2 regions of the Kocuria rosea genome follow, and region 1 is predicted to be linked to the other one. Evidence: riboswitches for the same ligand, from Rfam matches in the RefSeq annotation. Region 1 holds a riboswitch; the other holds the start of a gene.
The links. A riboswitch is a leader RNA that binds a small molecule or an ion and turns the genes downstream of it on or off. The one in region 1 is predicted to bind S-adenosylmethionine.
Positions count from the first base shown of each region.

Region 2: it holds a riboswitch for S-adenosylmethionine, as region 1 does, so the genes downstream of both, EQG70_RS15325 (O-acetylhomoserine aminocarboxypropyltransferase/cysteine synthase family protein) here and EQG70_RS03615 (LLM class flavin-dependent oxidoreductase) in region 1, are expected to answer to the same signal.

Region 1 covers NZ_CP035103.1:784,387-789,096, forward strand. The annotation lists gene EQG70_RS18715 (maleylpyruvate isomerase N-terminal domain-containing protein) at 1-585, shown strand, start outside; gene EQG70_RS03610 (CoA-binding protein) at 671-1,135, shown strand; SAM riboswitch class IV at 1,278-1,392, shown strand; gene EQG70_RS03615 (LLM class flavin-dependent oxidoreductase) at 1,471-2,889, shown strand; gene EQG70_RS03620 (baeRF2 domain-containing protein) at 2,983-4,113, opposite strand; gene EQG70_RS03625 (hypothetical protein) at 4,274-4,492, shown strand; partial or broken gene EQG70_RS03630 (SDR family oxidoreductase) at 4,532-4,710, opposite strand, start outside.
Region 2 covers NZ_CP035103.1:3,353,691-3,358,400, reverse strand. The annotation lists gene EQG70_RS15335 (thiamine pyrophosphate-dependent enzyme) at 1-466, opposite strand, end outside; gene EQG70_RS15330 (Lrp/AsnC family transcriptional regulator) at 708-1,160, shown strand; SAM riboswitch class IV at 1,274-1,395, shown strand; gene EQG70_RS15325 (O-acetylhomoserine aminocarboxypropyltransferase/cysteine synthase family protein) at 1,433-2,761, shown strand; gene EQG70_RS15320 (cystathionine gamma-synthase) at 2,770-3,957, shown strand; gene EQG70_RS15315 (tellurite resistance/C4-dicarboxylate transporter family protein) at 4,011-4,710, opposite strand, start outside.

The DNA.
Region 1 (4,710 bases):
TCCTGGGCCGCCACGGGCTGCCCGGGGTGGTCGGTCCGGGACCTCACCCACCACTGCGCGATGGACGCCCTGCGGGGGCTGGTCGCGCTGCACACGCCCACCACCGCCCGCCCCGACCGGGACGCCGCGACCTACTGGACCGACTGGGGCGGCGATCCCGCGGGGGCCGCCGAGGCCCGGCGCCACACCCGCGTGGCCGCGTCCATGGTCCTGGACTGGGAGCCGGTGCGCGCCCTCCACCGCGAGACCACCCGGGCGCTCGTGCACGCCGCGCAGCACTGCGGCGACGGCGCGGTCCGCACCCAGGGGCACGTGCTGGGCGTCGAGGACCTGCTGAGCACCCTCGCGGTGGAGGCCACGGTCCACCACCTGGACCTGATCCAGCACCTGGACGGCTCCCCGGGTCCCGCCGTGGACGGGCTCGCCGAGGTCCGCCGGGTCCTCACCGACCTGTGGGAGCGGGAACCGCTCGAGCACTGGAGCGACGAGCACTTCGCCCGCGTGGGCACCGGCCGGGCGGAGCTGACCGCCCAGGAGCGTGCGGAGCTGGGCGCGCACGCGGACCTCCTGCCGCTCTTCTCCTGACCCTCCCCCCTCCGCGAGGTCGCCGACACGTGCAATCCCGCGGAGGAAGAAGGAGGGGGAACGGGTTCCGTGCCAGGCTGGGGGCATGAGCCGCAACGACCCCGCCGTCATCGACCGCCTCATGACACGGCCCGGCCGGTGGGCCGTGGTGGGGCTGACCGGCAACACGGCCCGTCCGGCGCACTCGGTGGCGAAGCGGATCCGGGACGACCTCGGCATGACGATCGTCCCGGTCAACCCGAAGGGCGAGCCGGTGCACGGCGAGCCCGGCCACCGCACGCTCGCCGAGGTCCCGGGGCCGATCGACGTGGTGGACTGCTTCGTGAACTCCCGCCGCGTCGGCGCGGTGGTGGACCAGGCCATCGCCGTGGGCGCCGCCGCGGTGTGGCTGCAGCTGGGCGTCGTCGACGAGGACGCCGCCGCCCGGGCGGAGCGGGCCGGCCTCGACGTGGTCATGGACACCTGCCCCCTGATCGAGCTCCGGTCCCTGCTCCGGCGGGGCTGGACCCTGGACCCGGGCCGGACCCCGCCGCTCGCCCCGCCCGGCTGAACGACCCGGCTGAGCGACCCGGCGGAGCCGCCCGAACCGGGTGGGCGCAGGCCCGATGCGGGCCGGGACCGTCCCCGTGCGGCGGGACCGCACAGGGGTTGCACCCGGTCAGGGGCCACCCGCTAAGCTGTCCCCCGACGACGATGACGAGTCCCGACACGAAGCTCTGGCTGGTCGGGCGGCAACCCTCTCCCGTAGCGGGGTGCCCCAGATGAACATCGGGCCGCGGTGCACGTGTTCCGCGGCAAGTACGGCGCCCACCAGTGCGTCGGACCCGCGGGCAGGTCTCCACGACGCACGGGCGCGGGTCGGCATCGACCCGGGAGGAACACCCCATGAGCAAGCGCATCGCCCTGAACGCCTTCGACATGACCTGCGTGGGCCACCAGGCCCCCGGTCTGTGGAAGCACCCCCGCTCCCGGGCGGACGAGTACAACACGATCGAGTACTGGACGGACGTCGCCCAGGTCCTGGAGAAGGGGCTCTTCGACGCGCTGTTCCTCGCGGACGTCGTCGGGTACTACGACGTCTACCAGAACTCCGCGGCCCCGGTGATCCGGGACGCCACCCAGATCCCGGTCAACGACCCCTTCATGCAGATCTCCGCGATGGCGGCCGTGACGAAGCACCTCGGCTTCGGCGTGACGAGCGCGATCACCTACGAGCAGCCGTACCCGCTCGCCCGGAAGTTCGCGACCCTCGACCACCTCACGAAGGGCCGGATGGGCTTCAACGTGGTGACGTCCTACCTGAAGTCGGCCGCCGAGAACCACGGGCTGACGGAGCAGATCTCCCACGACGAGCGCTACGAGATCGCCGAGGAGTTCATGGAGGTCTGCTACAAGCTCTGGGAGGGCTCCTGGGAGGACGGCGCGGTCCGGCGCGACCGGGTCAACGGGGTCTTCGCCGACCCGGCGCTCGTCCACCCGATCCAGCACCACGGCAGGTACTTCGACGTCCCCGGCATCGGGCTGACCGAGCCGTCCCCGCAGCGCACGCCGCTGATCTTCCAGGCCGGGGCCTCCTCCCGCGGGCGGGCGTTCGCCGGCCGCCACGCGGAGGCGGTGTTCGTGGGCGGCATCCGCCCGGACCTGACCCGGGTGGTGACCGACAAGCTGCGCGACGAGGCGGAGGCCGGCGGGCGGAACCGGGACGACCTCAAGATCTTCGCCATGCTGCACGTGATCGTCGACGAGACCGACGCGAAGGCCGAGCAGAAGCGCCGCGACTACGAGCGGTACGCGGACACCGACGGCGCGCTGGGCCTCGTGGGCGGCTGGTCCGGGCTGGACCTGGGCCGCTACGACGAGAACGACGTCCTGGAGTACATCAAGACCGACTCGATCCAGTCCTTCCTGACCCCCTTCACCACGGCCGACCCGCACAAGAAGTGGACGATCAAGGAGGTCGCCAAGCACATCTCGATGGGCGGCATGGGCGTGCCGATCGTCGGGTCCCCGCAGACCGTGGCCGACGAGCTCGAGCGGTGGATCGACGAGGGCGGGCTGGACGGCATCAACCTCGCCTACCACGTGTCCCCGGGCTCGTTCGAGGACTTCGTGGAGTGGGTCGTGCCGGAGCTGCAGAAGCGCGGCCGCTACCGCACCGGCTACGAGGGCACCACGCTGCGCGAGAACCTCTACGGCAAGGGGCAGACCAAGGTGCTCGGCACCCACCCCGCCGCCGCGTTCCGGGGCGCCTACGCGGGCAGGCCCTCCGCCGCGGACACCCCCGCCCGCCAGCTGGCCCTCTGACCCCCGTCCCCTGACCCCGCGGCTCCGCCGGGAGCACGGGGCAGGGCACGGACGAGGGGCCCCCGCGTGCGGGGGCCCCTCGTCCGTGCCGCGTCAGGACGCCGGTGCGGCGCTCCAGCGCAGCAGGGCCGCGACGTCCGTGCCGTGGGGCAGCGCCCCCGGCGGCACGAAGACGGGGCGGCCGTCGGTCAGCACCGCGGCGCGCACCAGCGCGGCGTCGGCGGAGACCCGGCCCAGCACGCCGGCGCCCACGGCCTCCGACTCCTCCAGGGCGATCCACGGCTCGGCGTCCAGGGCGATGAGCTGCTGCTCCGTGTCCAGGTGGGTGTCGTCGATCAGCAGCGTCTCCGCCTGGGCCTGCTGCAGGGCGGAGACCACGGGCGCCATCCCCGAGACGGCGGTGGGGTCCGCGCGTCCCTGCTGCTCGGCGAGCCGCTCGAGCAGCGCCTGCTGGCGGTGCGCCACGACCTCCGCCACGCGCTCCTCGACCTGGTGGTCGAAGTCGGCGGACTTGCTGCCCTCCGCCCGGGTGTTGGCGTCCACGACGCTCAGCATCCCCCGGCTCGCCTTGGACAGCTGCTCCTCGACCAGGCCCCGGGCCCGCAGGTCCCCGGCCAGGACGACGAGCTGGGCCCCGCTCTCGGCCACGACCTTGTCGATCTGCTCGGCCACCTGCTCGGTGTTGCGCCGCCACACGTCCTCCGTGTGCCGCTGCCAGCGCCCCTGCGACCAGCCGCCCCCGGGGAACTTCTTCAGGTGCTCGGTCTCGCCCTCGATCTGCTGCTCGTCCGCGGCCCGGACGCGGCTGGCGTGCTGGAGGCAGATCTCGCCGCCGTCCCGGCCCACCTCGGCGACCACGTACGGGAAGTCGTCCGGGCGGTGCCGGAACAGGGGAGTGAGATCGGGGACGTCCTCCACCTGGACGACACCGCTGCCGGCCCGGGGCCCGGGGAGGACCTCGTCGATCTCCACGGTGCCTCCGCGCACCAGCAGGTACCGGCACACCGGGTCCGGCACGCCCTCGGCCGGGCGCACGGCGGCCTCCACCGCGGCGAGGTCGGCCTTGCTCGCACCCTGGCGCTCCAGCTCTCGGCAGATGTTCTCCGGAAGCACGTCGATGGCGTGCAGCGAGTCGACGGTGCCGGTGCTGATGTCCGTGTACACGGTGCACCAGGGGCCCTTGCTCTTGAACAGTTCGGCGTAGCGGTGGAATCGGCTCGTCATGATCGACAACTCCTGCTGTTGAGCGGTGCTTCCTGTGGTGCAGACCACGTTATCCGACCACCAGGGGGCTGGGAACAGACGACCCGACGAGTAGGGTCGGAGGCACACGACCGGCCCCACGGCCGGTGGTCCCGCAGGTCCCACGACGCAGGAGGCAGTCATGAGCGACGTACCCGAGTACGACGAGGCCGACCGGCTCGAGCAGTCGATCGACGCCGATCAGCAGGATCTCGACGACCAGGACGAGGAGGCTCCGGTGCACGCGCCCGACCGCTCGGAGGCGTCCTCCCTCGAGGCGAACCCCGACGACCTCGTGGAGCAGGACCAGGAGGTCGTGCTCGACGAGCCGCAGGAGGTCTCCACGCTCGAGGAGGAGTGAGCCGCGCACCGCGCGGGGGCAAGGACCCCGCGCGGTGCGTCACACCGCGGACCAGCCGCCGTCCGAGGGCATGATCACGCCGTTGACGTTGGAGGCGTCGTCGCTCGCGAGGAAGGCGATGACGGCGGCGACCTGCTCTGCCGTGGCCGTGGCGCCGGGGGCGACCGCGTTGGTGCGGATGCCGTCCGCGGCGTGCATGAGGGCGGTGCTCTTCGTCA
Region 2 (4,710 bases), 1.4 Mb from region 1:
CGTGGTGCTCGTGCGGGTCGTAGCCGCTGTGCCACTCACCGCGGAAGATCGCCATGACCTGCATCGGGTCCACGCCCTTGGTCATGACCGCCACGGTGTCCCGGTAGGTGGGGAACAGCCAGTCGCCCTCCTCGAGGCACAGGGCGGCCGCCACCTGGCAGGCCTCCTGGCCGTGGCTGGACGGGTAGACGGCCATCCTGCCCTGGCGGACCAGCGCGGAGTTCTGGTCGTTGACCCGCCGCCCGACCACCAGCTTCTCGTAGGCGCCCAGCAGGACGTCCGGGGCCGGCAGCGGGTACTCGTGGCCGGGGCCGGTGCCCTGCTCCTCGGGGGCGAGCAGCCGCCCGCTCGGGTCGACCATGCGGATCTCACCGCGGGCCGGGAGCATGTACTGCTCCGGTGTGATGCCGAAGCTCTGGGAGGCCCGGAGGATCGGGTCCTCGGGGGTCTCGACGGTCTGGCTCATGGTGTCCCCTCGGTCGGTCCCCGGTGCGGCCGCGGTCCGGGGAGGGCAGGAAGGTGGTGCGGCTCTGTCTCCCCAGTATGGGAACCGGGCATGGTTCGTATCCACAGAGTGGGGAAAATGCAGAAGTCTGAGACGGACAGTGCACCGCGCGTGGACGAAATGTTCTAGTGTGGCGTGGAGCACACGCATTCGTCCGACACGTTCCGGGCCCCGCGCCCGACCCGCCCCGAAGGAGCCCGCCGTGCCCTCGACCCCCGTGCCGCTGGACGAGACCGACCGGAAGATCCTCGCGGAGCTGTCCCGGGACGCGAGGCAGTCCGTGACGGCGATCGCCGCGGCCGTGCACGTCTCCCGCGCCCACGCCTACGCCCGGATCAACCGGCTCCGGGACGAGGGGGTGATCCTGCGCTTCAGCACCGTGATCGACCCGGTCCGGGCGGGCCTGCAGGCCTCCGCGTACGTGACGCTCAAGCTCCAGCAGAACACCTGGCGGGAGCTGTGCGCCCAGCTCCAGGCGATCCCCGCCGTGCACCACATCGCCCTGGTGGGCGGGAACTTCGACGTCATGCTCCTCGTGCGGGCCGTGGACACCGTGCACCTGCGGCAGGTGATCTTCGAGCACGTCCAGCAGCTGCCCGGCGTGGTGGACACCCAGACGTTCCTGATCTTCGAGGACATCGACACCCGGGCCTGACGCGCCGGCCCCGCGCCGGGCCCGGCGCGCACGGCCGGCGTCACGAACCGTCACGGTCGTCATCTTCCGACGCGGAGGGACACCCACTACCTCTGCGCATAGTGTTGTTCCAGCTTCACGAGACGTGACCGCCAAGCTCCGACTTGGTCACGCACCAACCCCATGCTCATTGGGTGGTTCGGATGAGGAAGCGGCCTGCATCTTCCGCGGCGTGCCCACCGGGCCCGCGCGGATGACCGGTGCGGGTAAGAGCAAGGCACAGGAGCAGCGCCATGTCCATCCCCGTGACCGACCACGACCTCGCGACCCGGCAGATCCACGCCGGCACCCACGACCAGGTCGTCCAGCGCACCCTGACGGTGCCGATCTACCAGACCGCGGCCTTCGAGTTCCCGGACTACGAGGCGGCCCGGCAGATGTTCGCCCAGACCCGGCCGGGCTTCACCTACACGCGCACCGGCAACCCCACGGTGGCCGTGCTCGAGCAGCGGATCAGCGACCTCGAGGGCGGCGCGGGCGCCGTGGCGACCGGTTCTGGCCAGTCCGCCGTGGCCGTGGCGCTGCTGGCCCTGCTCGGCCAGGGCGCCGGGAAGCACCTCGTGGCCTCCGAGAAGCTCTACGGGGGCACGGTGGACCTGCTCACCGACTCCTTCGCGGACTACGGCATCGAGGTCTCCTTCGTGGACCCCACCGCCCCGGGGGCGTGGGCCGCGGCCGTGCGCCCCGACACCCGCGCGTTCCTGCTCGAGTCCATCGGCAACCCGCTGGCCACCCTCCCGGACCTGCCCGGGATCGCCGACGTCGCCCGGGCCGCCGGGGTGCCCGTCGTCGTCGACAACACCCTCGCGTCCCCGGCCCTGTACCGGCCGCTGGAGAAGGGCGCGGACATCGTGGTGCACTCGGCCACCAAGTTCCTGGGCGGGCACGGCAACGCGCTCGCCGGGGCGGTCGTGGACGGCGGGACCTTCGACTGGTCCGCCCGGCCGGACAAGTGGCCGCAGTTCACCCAGGCCCGCGCCCGCTGGGGCGGACTCAGCCTCGTCGACAAGTGCGCCGCCGCCAGCCCCTACCTGCACCTGGTCCGGGCGAAGTACGTGCACGACCTCGGCACCACGCTCTCCCCGTTCAATGCCAGCCAGATCCTGCAGGGCACCGAGACCCTCGACCTGCGCGTGGCCCGCCACACGGCCTCGGCGCTGGCGGTGGCCGAGTTCCTGGCCGGGCACCCCGCCGTCGCCCGCGTCCACCACCCCGGCGTGCCCGGGGACCCCGGCGCCGGGATCGCGGCCCGGGACTTCCCGCGCGGGACCGGCTCCGTGTTCTCCTTCGACCTCGCCGCCCCGGACGGCGCCGTGGGCCCGTTCATCGACGCGCTCCGGCTGTTCAAGCTGGTCGCCAACATCGGGGACACCCGCAGCCTCGTGGCCCACCCGGCGGCCATGACGCACTGCCGCCTGACCCCCGAGCAGCGCCGGGCCGGCGGGATCGCCGAGACCACGATCCGGCTCTCGATCGGCCTCGAGTCCCCCCAGGACCTCGTGGCCGACCTCGGCCAGGCCCTCGACACCGTCGTCACCGCCGTCCAGACCACCCGGAAGTGAGCCCCGCCATGACGTCCCCCACCGAGACCCGCACCCGCCACCGGGGCTTCACGACCACCGCCGTCCACGCCGGCCAGGAGCCCGACCCGCTGACCGGGGCGGTCATCCCGCCGATCTACCAGACCTCCACGTTCGCCCAGGACGGGATCAACGTGCTGCGCGCCGGGCACGAGTACAGCCGCGGCTCCAACCCCACCCGCAGCGGCTTCGAGGAGCAGCTCGCGGCCCTGGAGCGCGGCGAGCGGGGGTTCGCGTTCGCCTCGGGGATCGCGGCAGAGGACGCCCTGCTGCGCGCCGTGCTGCGCCCGGGCGACCACATCGTGCTCGGCGCCGACGGCTACGGCGGCACCAACCGGCTGATCACCCGGGTCCTCGCCCCGTGGGACATCGGGCACACGCCCGTGGAGATCACGGACCTCGACGCCGTCCGGGCGGCCGTGCGCCCCGGCGCCACGAAGGTGCTGTGGCTCGAGACGCCGTCCAACCCGCTGCTCGGCATCGCCGACGTGGCGGCGTGGGCGCAGCTGGCCCGGGACGCCGGGGCGCTGCTCGTCGTCGACAACACCTTCGCGTCCCCGTACCTGCAGACCCCCCTCGAGCTCGGCGCGCACGCCGTGGTGCACTCCACCACGAAGTACATCGGGGGGCACTCGGACGTGCTCGGCGGCGCCGTGGTCGTGGGCGCGGCCCAGTGGCGCGGGGCCCCGCTCGCCGAGGCGGTCGGCTTCCAGCAGTTCGCCGCCGGCGCCGTGGCGGGCCCCCAGGACAGCTACCTGGCCGCCCGCGGGCTCAAGACCCTGAGCCTGCGGATGGAGCGCCACCAGGACAACGCGCAGCGGATCGCCGAGTGGCTCCTGGAGCGCCCCGAGGTCGCGCAGGTGCTCTACCCCGGGCTGCCCGGGCACCCCGGCCACGCGCTCGCCGCCGCGCAGATGCGCGGGTTCGGCGGCATGGTCTCCTTCCGGCTGACCGGCGGGGAGGCCGCGGCCCGGGCGGTGGCGGAGGGCACCCGGCTGTACTCGCTGTCGGTGAGCCTGGGCGGGGTGGAGTCCCTGGTCTGCTACCCCTCGGAGATGACGCACGCCTCCGTGAAGGGCACCGCGCTGGCCGTGCCCGTGGACCTGGTGCGGCTCTCGGTGGGCATCGAGGACGTCGAGGACCAGCTGGAGGACCTCGAGCGCGCGCTCACCGCCTGACCGGTCCTTTCCGCCCGGTCGGCTGCGCCGCCGGCGCCGCCGGTTCCGCCGGGTCAGCGGGCGGCGCCCGGTCCGCCCCCTGGGTCCGGCCTGACGGATGCGTCCGGCTCCGGCCAGGCCGGAGCCGGATCCTCCCGGCCGAGGAGCAGCCGGCGGACCAGGTGCACGAGCATGGCAGTGAACACCATCGCCCAGGCGCTCAGGGCCACCCACAGCCAGACGGCCCCGACCAGACCCACGATCGGCAGGTCGTCCGCGCGGCCCAGATAGATGCTGGCCACGGCGTACATCCCCAGCGGGAAGACCACACTCCACAGCGAGGACTCGTAGCGCAGCGGCACCCGGTGCACGCGGTGGCGCCACCACCCGGCCGCCACCAGGGCCGGGATCAACCAGGTGGCGAACGCCCAGAAGACCAGGCCCAGACCCGCCACGAGCCCGCGGACCACGGCGACCATCGGGGTGTCGGACATCTCCACGATCCGGGAGGCCGCCAGCACGGTGATGGCGCACGCGCCCATCGCCACCCAGTACGGCGGGGTCAGGTCGACCGGCCGCAGCGGATAGAGCATCATGCGCAGCGTCACGAGCACGCCCGCCGCGGCGTAGAGGAACAGCCCCACGGACCAGCCGGCGACCGCGACGACGGAGAGCACGTGCCGCCAGGCGTCGCTGCCCACCACCGGGTCCAGGGCCGCGGCGGCCACGGCCACGGACTGGCTGGCCACCACCCAGATGAACCAGGTCCCGTTG